DNA from 3 places in the Streptomyces sp. NPDC048258 genome. Region 1 is predicted to be linked to each of the others. Evidence: riboswitches for the same ligand, from Rfam matches in the RefSeq annotation. Region 1 holds a riboswitch; each other region holds the start of a gene.
The links. A riboswitch is a leader RNA that binds a small molecule or an ion and turns the genes downstream of it on or off. The one in region 1 is predicted to bind thiamine pyrophosphate.

Region 1 (5,211 bases):
GACACCCCGGCCAGCCCGGCCTGCGAGGAGTGGGCCGATTTCCGCGAGACCGGCCACGCGCACGCCATCGGTCAGTGCCTGCTCGGCCAGCTCGACGAGAAGACGCGCAAGGACTACTACGACCGGCACCCGGTCGAGGCCATCACCCCCTACACCGTGGCCGATCAGCGGTCCTTGGAACAGCGGATCGCGTCCCTGGAGCGGATGCAGCCGGTTACGGAGCGTCAGGAGTACGCCCTGGGCACGGTCTGTGCGGCCATCCCCATCACCGCCGGCGACACCGCCGCGACGATGGCGATTTCCCTTCCCCTGCACCAAGAAGACCGGTTGCTTTATGTAGTCGATCGACTACGGAGTGAAGTAGGCGCGCTGTTGAGCACCCTCTCGTTCTCTATCAGTATCTGAAAACTCACTCCTTGTGATCTGCTAGCGCTTCCACCACTCTTGTCAAGAGGGCCCTGGGGGATCATTCCTGGCCACTTCCACTACAGCGGGGTAGTCAATGCGCGAGTCGGTACAGGCAGAGGTCATGATGAGCTTCCTCGTTTCCGAGGAGCTCTCGTTCCGGATCCCGGTGGAACTCCGGTACGACGCTCGGGACCCCTACGCAGTCCGCCTGACCTTCCACCTTCCCGGAGATGCGCCCGTGACCTGGGCGTTCGGCCGGGAGCTCCTCCTCGACGGCATCAACAAACCGTGCGGCGACGGCGATGTGCACATCGCCCCGACCGATCCCGAGGACCTGTCCGATGTCCACATCCGCCTCCAGGTCGGCGGTGACCGGGCCCTGTTCCGCGCCAGCGCGGCGCCGCTCGTCGCGTTCCTCGACCGCACCGACCGGCTCGTCCCGCTCGGCCAGGAGCGCAACCTGGGTGACTTCGAGGAGAACCTCGACGAGGCGCTCGGCAAGATCCTGGCCGAATCCCGGCAGAACGAGCAGAACGCGGGGTGACGCGCCGCCGTGCGCGCACCGACCAGCCGCGCCGGCCACGCTGTTCCTCCCGCAACAACCTTTCAGCGCTTGCGACGGCGGCCCCGGCCGCCACGGGCCGGCTCCGACGCCGGCCCGGCGACCGGGGTCCCCGGCCGGTCGGCGGAAACGACCAGGGCGGCCAGCGCCGTCGTCACGGGAACCGAGGCCACGAGGCCGATCGAGCCCACGAGGGTCCGTACGATCTCCACCGCGACCAGCTCGCTGTTGGCCACCGACCCCATGCTGCTGTTCGCGATCGAGAACAGCAGGAGCAGGGGGAGCGCGGCACCCGCGTAGGCGAGTACGAGCGTGTTGACCACCGACGCGATGTGGTCGCGCCCGATCCGGATGGCCGCCCGGTAGAGGGCGCGCGACCCCATCGACGGGTCGGCCTGATGGAGTTCCCAGACCGCGGAGGTCTGCGTGACCGTCACATCGTCGAGCACGCCCAGCGATCCGATGATGATGCCCGCGAGCAGCAGACCGCTCATGTCGATGCCCGGGTAGAGCCCGTGGATCAGGCCCGTGTTGTCGTCGGTGTTTCCGCTGAGGAACGCCCAGTCGATGAACACCGAGCCCAGCAGCCCGATCAGCAGCAGCGAGACGAGCGTGCCGAGGACGGCGACCGAGGTGCGGGCGGTCAGCCCGTGGCAGATGTACAGAGCGATGAGCATGATGGCGCTCGCGCCGATGACGGCGACGACCAGCGGATTCGACCCCTGCAAGATGGCCGGGAGGATGAAGAGGGTCAGCACGCCGAAGCTGATGATCAGCGCGATCAGTGCGAACAGCCCGCGCATCCGGCCGACCAGGACGACGGCGACCGCGAAGATCAAGGCCAGCAGCGCCAAGGGGAACTTGCGGTTCACGTCGATCACCGAGTACTGGAGGTCCCGCGGGGCGTCCGGCGCGTACGCGACCACCACCCCCTGACCCTTCGCCAACTGCCGTGGCGCGCCCGGCTGGACGATCTCCACGAAGGTGCGGCCCTTGTCCGGTCCGGTGCCGACCTCGACGGTGGCCTTCTTGCACTCACCGGTCTGCGCCGCCTGGGCCTCGCGGCCCTCGGGAGTGGACGTGTCGCCGGTGGGCGGGACCTGCGAGGCGTTCACCGATTTGCAGTCGACCTGTTCGAGCGAGACGACCGTGCCCTGCTGCGTCTGCCGGTCGAAACCGACCCCCGTGCGCTCGTGGGCGGGGGCGCCGCCCGGCCAGAGCACCGCCATGCCGACGAAGACGGCGGCGGCGAAGGGGATCAGCACGGCCGCGATGACCTTGCGCAGGTGCTTCGAGACGGGGGCCGCCGGGCCGTGGCCGTGCCCGTGGGAATGCCCGTGGGAATGGCCGGCAGGGTGCCCGGAACCCGGGTGCGCGTGGCCCGAGTGGCCAGTGGGATCCGTGGGCTCGATGGGGGGCTGCGGCGAGGTCGTCACCAGCAGATCATCGCAAGAGATGAGGGGGCCCACTGTTCAGCACGCCATGGATGACGCTAGCGTGGGGGCTACTTTGCACAACGCGGGAGCTCGGAGCACCGGGCTGAGAGGACGCTGATCACCGTACGCGCATCACGGATGCGTACGGGAGGAGGCTGCGTCGACCGCCGAACCTGTTACCGGGTAATGCCGGCGTAGGGAGATAGGTCTCATGACCATTCAGGACGCATGCACGCCTGCCGTCAGCCAGGACGGCGACGGCTCGACCGAGCGCAAGCCGGGCTGGCACAAGGGCTACGTGGCGGGCTCCCGCCCCGACATCCGGGTGCCGGTCCGCCAGGTCCACCTCACCAACGGCAAGGACGTGACGCTCTACGACACGTCCGGTCCGTACACCGACCCCCAGATCGAGACCGACGTGCGCCGGGGTCTCGCGCCGCTGCGCGAGAACTGGATCATCGGCCGCGGCGACACCGAGGAGTACGCGGGACGTCCCGTGCGCCCCGAGGACGACGGAATCAAGCACACCTCGCCGCGCGGCGGGCTCAAGAACCTCGACGCGGTCTTCCCGGGCCGCCCCCGCCAGCCCCGCCGGGGCCGTGGCGGCGCCGCCGTCACGCAGCTCGCGTACGCCCGCCGGGGCGAGATCACCCCGGAGATGGAGTACGTCGCGATCCGCGAGAACGTCTCCCCCGAGGTCGTCCGCGAGGAGATCGCCGCAGGCCGCGCGGTGCTTCCGGCGAACGTGAACCACCCGGAGATCGAGCCGATGATCATCGGCAAGCGGTTCCTGGTGAAGGTCAACGCCAACATCGGCAACTCCGCCGTCACCTCCTCCATCGAGGAGGAGGTCGACAAGATGACCTGGGCCACCAAGTGGGGCGCCGACACGGTCATGGACCTCTCGACCGGCCGCAACATCCACACCACGCGCGAGTGGGTGCTGCGCAACTCCCCCGTCCCGATCGGTACCGTCCCGCTCTACCAGGCGCTGGAGAAGGTCGACGGCCGTGCCGAGGACCTGACCTGGGAGATCTACAAGGACACGGTCATCGAGCAGGCCGAGCAGGGCGTCGACTACATGACGGTCCACGCCGGCGTGCTGCTGCCCTACGTGCCGCTGACCGCCCGCCGCAAGACCGGCATCGTCTCGCGCGGCGGCTCGATCATGGCCGCGTGGTGCCTGGCGCACCACAAGGAGAACTTCCTCTACACGAACTTCGAGGAGCTCTGCGAGATCCTCGCGACGTACGACGTCACCTACTCGCTGGGTGACGGCCTGCGCCCCGGCTCCATCGCGGACGCCAACGACGCGGCGCAGTTCGCGGAGCTGAAGACGCTGGGCGAGCTGAACACGATCGCCAAGCGGCACAACGTCCAGACGATGATCGAGGGCCCGGGTCACGTCCCGATGCACAAGATCAAGGAGAACATCGACCTCCAGCAGGAGATCTGCGAGGAGGCGCCGTTCTACACGCTCGGCCCGCTGACCACGGACGTCGCGCCCGCGTACGACCACATCACCTCGGGCATCGGCGCCGCGATGATCGCCTGGTGGGGCACGGCGATGCTCTGCTACGTCACTCCCAAGGAGCACCTGGGCCTGCCCAACCGTGACGACGTCAAGACCGGCGTCATCACGTACAAGATCGCGGCGCACGCGGCGGACCTGGCCAAGGGGCACCCCGGTGCCCAGGAGTGGGACGACGCGCTGTCGGACGCGCGGTTCGAGTTCCGCTGGGAGGACCAGTTCAACCTGGCCCTCGACCCGGACACGGCCCGTGAGTTCCACGACGAGACGCTGCCCGCCGAGCCGGCCAAGACCGCGCACTTCTGCTCCATGTGCGGTCCGAAGTTCTGCTCGATGAAGATCTCGCAGGACATCCGCCGCGAGCACGGCGGCGACCTGAAGGCCGAGGAGATCCAGGCGGGCATGGCGGAGAAGTCCGCCGAGTTCGCGGCCTCGGGCAACCGCGTCTACCTGCCGCTGGCCGACTGAGGCGGTCGACAGGAGCTACGGAGCGGACCCGCGACCCATGAGGGGGAGTCGCGGGTCCGCCCGTGTCGCGCTGATCCGGCGCCTCAGGCCCCGTACAGATCGCGCTGGTACTCCGCTGTCTCGTGCTTGGCGTCCGTCATCTCGCGGATGCCTGCGTCGGCGCCCCCGAGCAGCTTGGCGACGCCCACCATCACGTCGTGGAAGTTGCTCGAAGTCGTCGTGCACGACGTCCTCACGGCTCGCGCTCCAGCCGAGGAACGGGCCGTGGTCGTCGGCGTCGATGAAGAGCTGAAGATGACGTAAGCCGACCGTAGGCATCCCTGTCGGGCCGTGCAAGCAAGCTCGACCGCAAGGGGCAAGGTCGGGCCGTGTCCGTCACAGAGGCCATTGGCGTCGCATCACTAGTCCGATTAGTGGACTTATCTGCGAGGTGTCCCGCCCCTCGCGGCAGCGATTCCCACGATGACCGAGGTGGCCCGAGAGGCCCCACCGCACGTCGTTCGATCGGATTCGAGAAGGAGTGGTATGCGCCCTGAGAAAAGGACCAGGTCAATCCTTGGTCCGCTGCCCAGGCGGAGCAGTTGGCTGACTGGCGGCACCCTCGCATCGCTTGCCCTGGTCATGGCGGGCATGTCCAGCCCCGCGGTCGCCACGGCTCAGGCCATCCAGGCGACCGAGGCGGTCCGGGTGGCGGCCCCCGCGGATGACCACTGCAAGTCGGACAAGCACGATTACGATCCGAGAGCGGCTGCCCAGGCCGGTCCGCGCGGTGGTGGCGGCGACGACGAGTGCAAGCAGGGTCCGAC
Region 2 (5,211 bases), on a different contig from region 1:
GCCCCCGTACCGCCAGAACGCGGTCCTGCGCGGCCCGCGCCACCTGCCGATCGCCTGCGACGGGATCCGCCCCTAGTGCTGTGGCCGGCAAGGTTTGCCGGCCACAGCACTGGAAACGGCCCTCAAGACCCGGGGGCGTCCGCCGGGAGTACGACCACCTCCGCCGGGGCGAAGGTCACCGCGACCCGGTCCCCCACGGCCGGCGCTCCCGCCAGCCCGCACTCCGCCTCCAGCACCGGCCCCGACTCAGGCCGCAGCAGCAGCGCGACGTGCGTGCCCCGGAAGGTGCGCGAGAGCACCTCGCACCGCAGGCCGTCCGGGCCCAGCACGACCCCCGCCGGGCGGATCAGCAGCTGCCGCTCCCCCTCCGCCGCCCCCGCGGGGACGGGCACCTTCCCCCACGGGGTCCCCGCCACGCCGGCCGACACCACGGCCGGCACCACGTTCTCGAAACCCAGGAACCGCGCCACGAACTCCGACGCGGGCCGCTGCCACACCTCCAGCGGGGTACCGGCCTGCGCGATCCGCCCGTCCCGCATCACGACCACCCGGTCGGCCAGCGCGAAGGCCTCCCCCTGGTCGTGCGTGACGGCCAGCACGGTGGTCCCCAGCCGGGAGAACAGCCCCTGGAGCTCGACCACGAGGCGCTCCCGCAGCCCTCGGTCCAGCTGTCCCAGCGGTTCGTCCAGCATCAGCAGCCGCGGCGACGGGGCCAGCGCCCGGGCCAGCGCGACCCGCTGCTGCTCGCCGCCCGACAGGGAGGCCACCGCCCGCTTCCCGGCCCCGGGGAGCCCGACCAGCTCCAGCAGCTCCTCGACCCGGCCCTCGCGGGCGTCCTTCGAGGAGCCCCGTATCCGCAGCCCGAAGGCGACGTTTCCGCCGACGTCCCGGTGCGGGAAGAGCTGGTGGTCCTGGAACATCAGGCCGACGCCCCGCCGGTGCACGGGCACGGCCGCCTGGTCCGTTCCGCCCAGCAGCACCCGCCCCGCGGACACCGGCTGGAGACCTGCGACGACGCGCAGCAGGGTGGACTTGCCGCTCCCGCTCGGCCCCAGCACGCACACGATCTCGTGCTCGGCGACCTTCAGGTCCACGGAGTCCACGGCCGCCCGCTCACCGAAGCGGACCGACACCCCTTCCAACTGAAGCAGCGTCATCAGAACTCCCCGGAGGTCTTGTCGGGTCGCAGTCGCTCCAGCACCAGCAGGGACACCGCGCACACCAGCATCAGAATCGTGCTCAGGGCCATCGCCTGCCCGTAGTTCAGCTCACCGGCCCGCCCCAGCAGCCGCGCCACGGCCACCGGCAGCGTCGGCCGGTCCGGCCGTGCGATGAAGACGGTCGCGCCGAACTCCCCCAGCGAGACCGCGAAGGCGAACCCGGCCGCGATCAGCAGGGCCCGCCGCACCAGCGGCAGGTCCACCTCCCGCCACGCCCGCAGCGGGGAAGCGCCGAGCACGGCGGCCGCCTCGCGCAGCCGCGCGTCGACGGCGCGCAGGACCGGCAGCATGGTCCGTACGACGAAGGGCACGCCCACCAGCGCCTGCGCGAGCGGCACCAGGATCCACGAGGTCCGCAGATCCAGCGGCGGCTCGTCCAGGGTGATCAGGAAGCCGAAACCCACCGTCACGGCGGACACCCCGAGCGGCAGCATCAGCAGCGCGTCGAAGCCCCGTACGAAGCGACCCGCGCGCCGTGTCAGCGCGGCGGCCGCGAGCCCCCCGATGACCAGGGCGATGGCGGTGGCGGCGAGCGCGTACTGGAGCGAGTTCCAGATCGCCTCCAGCGGCGGCACCAGGAACGTGCCGCCACCGGCGCCCGCGTCCTGCAGCGCCCGGTAGAAGCCGAGGCCGTATCCGCCGGGAGCGTCGAAGGACCGCTCCACCAGGACCGCCAGCGGGGCCACGATCAGCAGGGCGACCGTCAGCAGGACCCCGCCCAGCAGGCCCCGCTGGGCCCAGCCGCGCGGCCGGTGCGCCGTGCGCCCCGGGTCCACGAGCCGCAGCGCGGTCTCCCGCCGGCGCACCGTCCGTGCGTGCACGGCGAGGACCCCGCCGATCGCCGCGAACTGCACCATCGTCAGCACGGCGGCCGTGGACAGGTCCAGGAGCTGCGCGGTCTGCCGGTAGACCTCGACCTCCAGGGTGGAGTACGAGGGCCCGCCCAGGATCTGTACGACGCCGAAGGAGCTGAAGGTGAACAGGAACACCATCAGCGAGGCGGCGCCCACCGCCGGGGCCAGCGCGGGCAGCGTCACCCGCCGCCAGGCGGCGAACCGTCCGGCGCCCAGCACACGGGCGGCCTCCTCCTGCCGCGGGTCCAGCTGCGCCCAGAGCCCGCCGACCGTCCGTACGACGACGGCGTAGTTGAAGAAGACGTGCGCGAGCAGGATCGCCCACACGGTGGTGTCCAGCCGGACGCCCCACAGCTCGTCCAGCAGACCGCCCCGGCCGACCAGCGCGAGGAACGCGGTGCCGACCACCACGGTCGGCAGCACGAAGGGGACGGTCACCACCGCCCGCAGCAGCTGCTTGCAGGGGAAGTCGAAGCGCGCGAAGACGTACGCGGCGGGAAGTGCGATCAGCAGCGTGAGCGCGGTGGACGCGAGCGCCTGCCAGGTGGTGAACCACAGCACGTCGGCGATGTCCGGCCGGGCGATCACCTCGCCGATCCGGCCGAACTGCCAGCCGTCGTCGGTCTTGAGCCCGCGCCCGACGATCGCGGCGACGGGATAGGCGAAGAACAGCCCGAAGAAGACGAGGGGTACGGCCATCAGGGCGAGCCGCACCGCGGTCGCCCGCCCGCCCTCGCGAGGGCCGGGGCCCGGTGCGGCGCCCCCCGGCGCCGCACCCGGCTCCTTGGTGCCGCTTACTTCACGACGAGCGAGGTCCATGCCTTGACCCACTGCTCACGGTTCTTGGCGATGGTCTCGGGAGCGACGCTCTCCGGCTTCTCGATCACCACACCGTGCTTCGTGAACAGCTCCGGCAGGGAAGCGTCCTTCGTCACCGGGTTCACGAACATCTGGAGGGGCATGTCCTCCTGGAACTTCTTGCTGATCAGGAAGTCCACGAGGGCCTTGCCGCCCTCCTCGTTCTTCGCGCCCTTCAGCAGACCCGCGAACTCGATCTGGCGGAAGCAGGTGCCGGTGGAGACGCCCGTCGGGGCCTCGGCCGGCTGCGGCTCGCCGTACAGCACCTCGACCGGCGGGCTGGAGGCGTAGGAGACGACCAGCGGCCGGTCGCCCTTGGCCTTCTTGCCGCCCGCGGAGCCGGAGAAGCGCTCGTTGTAGGCCTGCTCCCAGCCGTCGACGACCTCGACGCCGTTGGCCTTGAGCTTGCTCCAGTAGTCCTTCCAGCCCTCTTCGCCGTACTTGCCGACGGAGGCGAGCAGGAAGCCGAGGCCGGGCGAGGAGGTCGCGGCGTTCTCGGTGACCAGCAGGTTCTTGTACTCCGGCTTGACCAGGTCGTCCAGCGTCTGCGGCGGGGCGAGCTTCTTGTCCGCGAAGTACTGCTTGTCGTAGTTGACGCAGATGTCACCGGAGTCGATCGGCGTGACCCGGTGCTCCTTGTCGAGCACGTACTCCGGCTTCACGCCGGCCAGGCCCTTGGCCTCGTACGGCGTGAAGATGCCGTTGTCGAGGGCGCGCGAGAGCAGGGTGTTGTCCACGCCGAAGAAGACGTCGCCGCGCGGGGAGCCCTTGGTGAGGATCTCCTGGTTGAGCGCGGCACCCGCGTCCCCGGACTTCAGCACCTTGACGGTGTAGCCGCTCTGCTGCTCGAACTCCTTGAGGACCGGCTCGGACACGACGAAGGAGTCGTGGGAGACAAGCGTGACGGTCTTGGACTTGGGGGCGTCGCTCGCGCCCGCGGGCTTGTCCTTGGCGTCGCCGCCGCCGCAGGCGCTGAGCGCGGTGACGCCCAGCGCGGCCGCGAGCGCCGCGCCCGCGATCCTCTTGGTGGTGCTCACTGGTGAATTCCTCCTGGGATGTCCAGGAGAAGACGCGGCCCTGCCCGGCGCTCTGTGGGAGCGGACGCCGGGCAGGGCGCAACAGCTTGAGTGGTGACCGAACTTCCTACCCCGAATGACCGGGGCGAGGTTCAGAGGGTCTGCGGATGACGGATACCGCACTCTCAGCGCTGTGGCGCTCCCCTGTCGGAATATGAAATTGGTTCGGCCACAGGGTACCCCGTGGCCGATTGTGACCGGTCGTGGCCGGAAACCGACGCAGTCGGAACTCAGCGCTCCGAAGCGGCCAGCTGGCCGCACGCGCCGTCGATCTCCTGGCCGCGGGTGTCCCGTACGGTCACGGGCACGCCGTGCCGGGCGATCGCCTCCACGAAGGCCTTCTCGTCCTCGGGCCGCGAGGCGGTCCACTTGGATCCGGGCGTCGGGTTCAGCGGGATGAGGTTGACGTGGACACGCTTGCCCTTGAGCAGCTTGCCCAGCAGGTCACCACGCCAGGCCTGGTCGTTGATGTCGCGGATCAGGGCGTACTCGATGGAGATCCGGCGGCCGGACTTCTCGGCGTACTCCCAGGCGGCGCCGAGCACCTCGCGGACGTTCCAGCGGGTGTTCACGGGGACCAGGGTGTCGCGCAGCTCGTCGTCGGGGGCGTGCAGCGAGACCGCGAGGCGGCACTTGAAGCCCTCGTCGGCGAAGCGCAGCATGGCCGGGACCAGGCCGACGGTGGAGACGGTGATACCGCGCTGCGACAGGCCCAGGCCGTCGGGCTCCGGGTCGGTGAGCCGGCGGATGGCGCCGACCACGCGGTTGTAGTTGGCCAGCGGCTCGCCCATGCCCATGAAGACGATGTTCGACAGGCGCGCCGGGCCGCCGGGGACCTCGCCGTCGCGCAGCGCGCGCATGCCGTCGACGATCTGGTGCACGATCTCGGCGGTGGACAGGTTGCGGTCCAGACCCGCCTGGCCGGTGGCGCAGAACGGGCAGTTCATGCCGCAGCCGGCCTGCGAGGAGATGCACATGGTGACCCGGTCGGGGTAGCGCATCAGCACGGACTCGACGAGCGTGCCGTCGTGCAGCTTCCACAGGGTCTTGCGGGTGGTGTCGTTGTCGCACGAGATGTGCCGGAGGACGTTCATCAGGTCCGGGAGGAGCTCCTGCTGGAGCTTCTCGCGGGAGCCCGCGGGGATGTCGGTCCACTCGGCCGGGTCGTGCGCGTAGCGCGCGAAGTAGTGCTGCGAGAGCTGC
Region 3 (5,211 bases), on a different contig from region 1:
GTGGAATTGTTCAGCGTGATGAAGTGCAGCCCTGGGACACCCTCGGACAGCAGCCGCGCGCAGAACTCCGTGGCGAACTCGATGCCAATGGAGCGTACAGCGGCCGGATCGTCCTTGACCGCGAGCATGCGCTCTTTCACGTTCTCGGGGAAGAGCGCATTGCTGAGTTGGGGCAGCCGGTCGAGCTGCTTGATCGCCACAACAGGCATGACCTCGGGGATGATCGGGGTCTCGCAGCCGGCCTTCTCGACGCTGTCGCGCAGCCGCAGATAGTTCTCCGGATCGAAGAACATCTGTGTGATCGCATAGTCCGCTCCGGCGCGGCACTTGTCCACGAAGTGCCGGATGTCCGTGTCCCAATCCGTCGAGCGGGGGTGCATCTCGGGGAAGGCCGCGACGCCGACACAGAAGTCGCCGGACTCCTTGACGAGCCGGACCAGGTCCGCTGCGTAGTGCACGCCGTCGGGGTGGGCCACCCAGTCGCCCATCGGGTCGCCCGGCGGATCTCCGCGCACGACGAGCATGTTCCGGATCCCGGCGTCGGCGAACTGCCCGATGACATTGCGCAGCTCAGCGACCGAATGGTCCACGGCGGTGAGGTGCGCGACGGGGGTCAGCGTGGTGTCCGCGGCGATCTGCTGGGTGGCTCGGACGGTGCCGCCGCGGGTGGAGCCGCCGGCTCCGTAGGTCACGGAGACGAAGCTGGGGGATACCGCCTCGACCCTGCGCAGGGCGTTCCAGAGGTTGCGTTCGCCCTTCTCCGTCTTGGGGGCCCAGAACTCGAAGGAGTACGAGCGCCCGGACGCGAGGAGGTCGCGGACCGTGTGTGCACGATCCGACCAGGTGGAAGCGGTACCAGAGGCCATACGGGCAGGTTAGACGCGGCCCGGCGGACGCCGAAGCGCTGTCCGCCTTTTGGACACGTTTTTGGACACCTGGTCGCGCGGCTCCGGCCGAGCGGTTCCTAATCCGCAAGGGCGCGCTACGGCTGTCCGGGTATCCGGGCGAAACGCGCTACGGCTGTCCGGGTGTCCATCCGGGCGGACGACAGCGGACAGGAAGCGGACAGACCGGGCGGGCGGGAAGCGGACAGGACTCAGCCGAGCCGGGCCCGGACGCGCTTGGCGAGGTCCGCGGCGGCCGCACCCGGGTCGGTGGCCTCGGTGAGGGCGCGGACGACGACGACACGGGTGGCTCCGGCGTCCAGCACCTCGTCCAGATTCGCGCTGTCGATGCCGCCGATGGCGAACCAGGGCCGGTCCTGCTCCAGGGAGGCCGCGTACCGGACGAGCCCGAGGCCGGGGGCGAAGCGGCCGGGCTTGGTGGGGGTGGGCCAGCAGGGGCCGGTGCAGAAGTAGTCCACGCCGGGCTCGGCGACGGCCGCGTCGACCTCGGCCTCGGCGTGGCAGGAACGGCCGATCAGCACCTGGTCGCCGAGGATGGCGCGGGCGGCGGGGACGGGGATGTCGCCCTGGCCGAGGTGCAGGACGTCGGAGCCGATGGCGTGCGCGACGTCGGCGCGGTCGTTCACGGCGAGGAGCTTGCCGTGGCGCCGGGCGGCCTCGGCGAAGACCTGGAGGTGTTCGAGCTCCTCCCCGGCCTCCATGCCCTTGTCCCTGAGCTGGACGATGTCCACGCCGCCGGCCAGCACGGCGTCCAGGAACTCGGGGAGGTCACCCTGGCGCTTGCGGGCGTCCGTGCAGAGGTAGAGCCGGGCGTCGGACAGCTGCATGGGTGTACCCCCCGGGATGGAGGCGGTGTACGAGCCCCGCGGGCCCGTACACCGCGGTGGAGCGGATGCGGATCAGGTCAGAGGGCGAGCGCCTGAGCGCGGCGCTTCACCTCCGTGCCGCGATTCTCGCTCAGCGCCTGCACGGGGGTGCCGGGCAGGGTCGGGTCCTCGGTGAAGAGCCACTCAAGGATCTCCTCCTCGGTGAAGCGGTCGTCGCGCAGCACGGTCAGCAGGCCGACCAGGCCCTTGACGACCTTGTCGCCGTCGATGAAGGGGGCCGGCACCTGCAGGGCGCGGTTCTCGCCCCTGCGTACGGCGATCAGCTGCCCTTCCTTGACCATCTGGCGGACCCGGGTCACCTCGATGTCGAGCATCTCCGCGATGTCGGGGAGGTACAGCCACGAGGGGACAAGGGAATCGATCTTTGCGTCAATCTCGGTCACGGGTACAAGCCTGCCATCTCGGACCGGCACCCGGTACCGGAGCCGCCCGTCCGTGGTCCGGCCGGGACTACAAGGGGGTCGACTTGAGCGGAACCGCCGGGTCGGAGACCTTGGCCGGGTCCACCGCGGCCGCCGTCTCGATCAGCTTTCGGCCCTGCGCCAGGTCGCGGGGGCGGCCCACGGCCAGGACCGCGACCAGGACGCCGTCGCGCAGCCAGCACACCGACCAGGTGGGGCCGGCCGGGTCGCCGCGCCAGAGCAGGGTGTCGGCCCCGGCGTGGTGGCCTGCGTACTGGACGAAGCGCCCGAACTGCTCCGACCAGAAGTACGGCACCGGGTCGTACACCTGGACCGGTTCCCCGGCCAGGATGTTCGCCGCGACCGCCCGCGGGCCCTGGAGCGCGTTGTCCCAGTGGTGCACGAGCAGCCGCGTCCCGTAGCGGGCCGAGGGGAAGGAGGCGCAGTCGCCGACCGCGTACACCCCGGGCAGGGAGGTACGCAGGTACGCGTCGGCGGTGACCGAGCCGTCGGGGCCCAGTTCGACGCCGGTCCCGGCCAGCCACCCGGTGGCGGGGCGGGCTCCGATACCCACCACCACCGCGCCGGCCGGCAGGGCGCGCCCGTCCGCGAGCAGCACCCGGCCCTCCTCGACGCCGGAGACCTTCGCGCCGGTGATCAGCTCGGCGCCCGCCTCCTCGTACCAGCGCGCCATCGGGGCGGCGACCTCCGCCGGCAGCGCCCCCGCCAGGACCCGGTCCGCCGCCTCGACCACGGTCACCTCGCAGCCCGCCTCCCGGGCCGCGGTGGCGAACTCCGCGCCGATCCAGCCCGCGCCGACGACCACCGCCCGGGGCGCCTCGGCCAGGACCGGGCGCAGCCGCGCCGCGTCGTCCAGCGTCCGCAGCAGGTGCACGCCGGGAACGCCCTCCGTCCCGGGCAGGGTCAGCGGCACGGCGCCGGTGGCCAGCACGAGGACCCCGTACGGGACCGGTCCCGCCTCGGTGTCCAGCTCGCGCTCGGCGGCCCGCAGCCCGGTGACCTCCGTGCCGAGCCGGAGCTCGATGCCGAGCCCTTCGAAGTCCACGTCGAAGGCGGAGTCCTCGGCCTTGCCGAGCAGCACCGCCTTGGACAGCGGTGGCCGGTCGTAGGGCTGGTGGGGCTCGGCGCCCAGCAGGGTCACGGGGCCGGTGAAGCCCTGCTCGCGCAGGGCGACCGCGGTCTGCACGCCGGCCATTCCGGCGCCCACGATCACGACGCCGCTCGGGTTCTGCTCCGTCTGCTCACTCACCCGGCCACCCTAATCACCTGACGGGCCGCCAGGAATAGGTGCCGCCTTACCCGCTGTCCGGACCGGGGTTAGTCTGGCCACCGTACCTATCGCGGGAGTCCGGGCGCACCGGGCTGAGAGGGAGGCTGGCCGGCCTCCGACCGTACGAACCTGATCCGGGTCATGCCGGCGAAGGGAGGGGCTGGACGCCCATGCATTCTTCTCGGAAGGGATCCGACGTCCTCGTCATCGGGGGCGGGATCATCGGACTCGTCACCGCCTGGCGGGCTGCCCGTCGGGGCCTCGGCACCGTACTGGCCGACCCGGCCCCCGGCGGGGGCGCCGCCCAGGTCGCGGCCGGGATGCTCGCGCCCGTGACCGAGCTGCACTACGGCGAGGAGGCCCTGCTGGGTCTGGGTCTCGCCTCCGCCGCGCGCTATCCGGAGTTCGCCGCCGAGCTGGCCGAGGCGAGCGGCGGTCTGGACATCGGCTACCGGGCCTGCGGCACCCTCGCCGTCGCCCTCGACGCCGACGACCGGCTCCACCTGCGGGAGCTGCACGCCCTGCAGCGCCGCTGCGGCCTGGAGTCCGAGTGGCTCACCGGCCGGGAGTGCCGCCGGCTGGAGCCGATGCTGGCCCCGGGGGTCCGGGGCGGCCTGCGGGTGGACGGCGACCACCAGGTCGACCCGCGGCGGCTCGCGGCCGCGCTGCTGGCCGCCTGTGAGGGGGCCGGCGTGGCCGTCCACCGGGCGGCGGCGGAGCGGCTGCTGGTCACCGCCGACCGGGCGGCCGGGGCCCTGCTCGACGACGGTACGGAGCTGCGCGCGGACCAGGTGGTGCTGGCGGCGGGCTCGCTCAGCGGGCGGCTGGCGGGCGTCCCGCCGGAGGTCGTGGCCCCCGTACGGCCGGTGAAGGGCCAGGTGCTGCGGCTCACGGTGCCTGCCGCCTATGCGCCGTTCCTGTCGCGGACGGTACGGGCGGTCGTGCGCGGCAGCCACGTCTACCTGGTCCCGCGCGAGAACGGCGAACTCGTCGTCGGCGCCACCAGCGAGGAGCTCGGCTGGGACACCACGGTCACCGCGGGCGGGGTCTACGAACTCCTGCGCGACGCCCACGAGCTGGTGCCCGGCATCACCGAACTCCCGCTCACCGAGACCCGCGCGGGGCTGCGGCCGGGCTCCCCCGACAACGCCCCGCTGCTCGGCCCGACCGACCTGCCCGGCCTGCACCTGGCCACCGGGCACTACCGCAACGGGGTGCTGCTGACCCCCCTCACCGGCGACGTGCTGGCGGAGCTGCTGACCACCGGCGAACTGCCGCCGATCGCACGCCCCTTCACCCCCCGCCGGTTCTCCGCCGCACGTCAGGAGTCGTACGCATGACCCTCCCCGTCTCCGTTTCCGTCTCCGTCAACGGCGAGCCGCTCGAGGTCGCGGCCGGCACCACGCTCGACGCGGTGGTCGCCACCCTGACGGCGGCCCCCTCCGGCGTCGCCGCAGCGCTCAACGAGACCGTGGTCCCGCGCGGGCAGTGGCCGCTCACGCCGGTGGGCGAGGGCGACCGGGTCGAGGTCCTCACCGCGGTCCAGGGAGGCTGACGGCCATGGCAGACGACCTCTTCGTCCTCGGCGGCCGGACCTTCTCCTCCCGCCTGATCATGGGTACGGGCGGCGCCCCGAGCCTGGACGTCCTCGAACGCGCCCTGGTCGCATCCGGCACCGAACTCACCACGGTGGCCATGCGCCGGCTCGACCCGACGGTCCAGGGATC

Region 2: another riboswitch for thiamine pyrophosphate. It lies ahead of ACGFYQ_RS07045 (thiamine ABC transporter substrate binding subunit); the one in region 1 lies ahead of thiC (phosphomethylpyrimidine synthase ThiC).
Region 3: another riboswitch for thiamine pyrophosphate. It lies ahead of thiO (glycine oxidase ThiO); the one in region 1 lies ahead of thiC (phosphomethylpyrimidine synthase ThiC).

Annotation. Positions count from the first base shown of each region.
Region 1 covers NZ_JBICZH010000006.1:182,113-187,323, forward strand. Annotated here, with positions in the region: gene ACGFYQ_RS16615 (IclR family transcriptional regulator) at 1-405, shown strand, start outside; gene ACGFYQ_RS16620 (SsgA family sporulation/cell division regulator) at 503-952, shown strand; gene ACGFYQ_RS16625 (YibE/F family protein) at 1,015-2,439, opposite strand; TPP riboswitch at 2,479-2,624, shown strand; gene thiC (phosphomethylpyrimidine synthase ThiC) at 2,618-4,405, shown strand; gene ACGFYQ_RS16635 (hypothetical protein) at 4,489-4,641, opposite strand.
Region 2 covers NZ_JBICZH010000002.1:626,964-632,174, reverse strand. Annotated here, with positions in the region: gene ACGFYQ_RS07060 (cytochrome P450) at 1-76, shown strand, start outside; gene ACGFYQ_RS07055 (ABC transporter ATP-binding protein) at 123-1,157, opposite strand; gene ACGFYQ_RS07050 (ABC transporter permease) at 1,157-2,773, opposite strand; gene ACGFYQ_RS07045 (thiamine ABC transporter substrate binding subunit) at 2,869-3,969, opposite strand; TPP riboswitch at 4,055-4,164, opposite strand; gene rlmN (23S rRNA (adenine(2503)-C(2))-methyltransferase RlmN) at 4,239-5,211, opposite strand, start outside.
Region 3 covers NZ_JBICZH010000001.1:826,423-831,633, reverse strand. Annotated here, with positions in the region: gene metF (methylenetetrahydrofolate reductase [NAD(P)H]) at 1-866, opposite strand, end outside; gene thiE (thiamine phosphate synthase) at 1,097-1,732, opposite strand; gene ACGFYQ_RS03850 (Rv2175c family DNA-binding protein) at 1,810-2,175, opposite strand; gene ACGFYQ_RS03845 (NAD(P)/FAD-dependent oxidoreductase) at 2,243-3,463, opposite strand; TPP riboswitch at 3,545-3,657, shown strand; gene thiO (glycine oxidase ThiO) at 3,655-4,824, shown strand; gene thiS (sulfur carrier protein ThiS) at 4,821-5,039, shown strand; gene ACGFYQ_RS03830 (thiazole synthase) at 5,045-5,211, shown strand, end outside.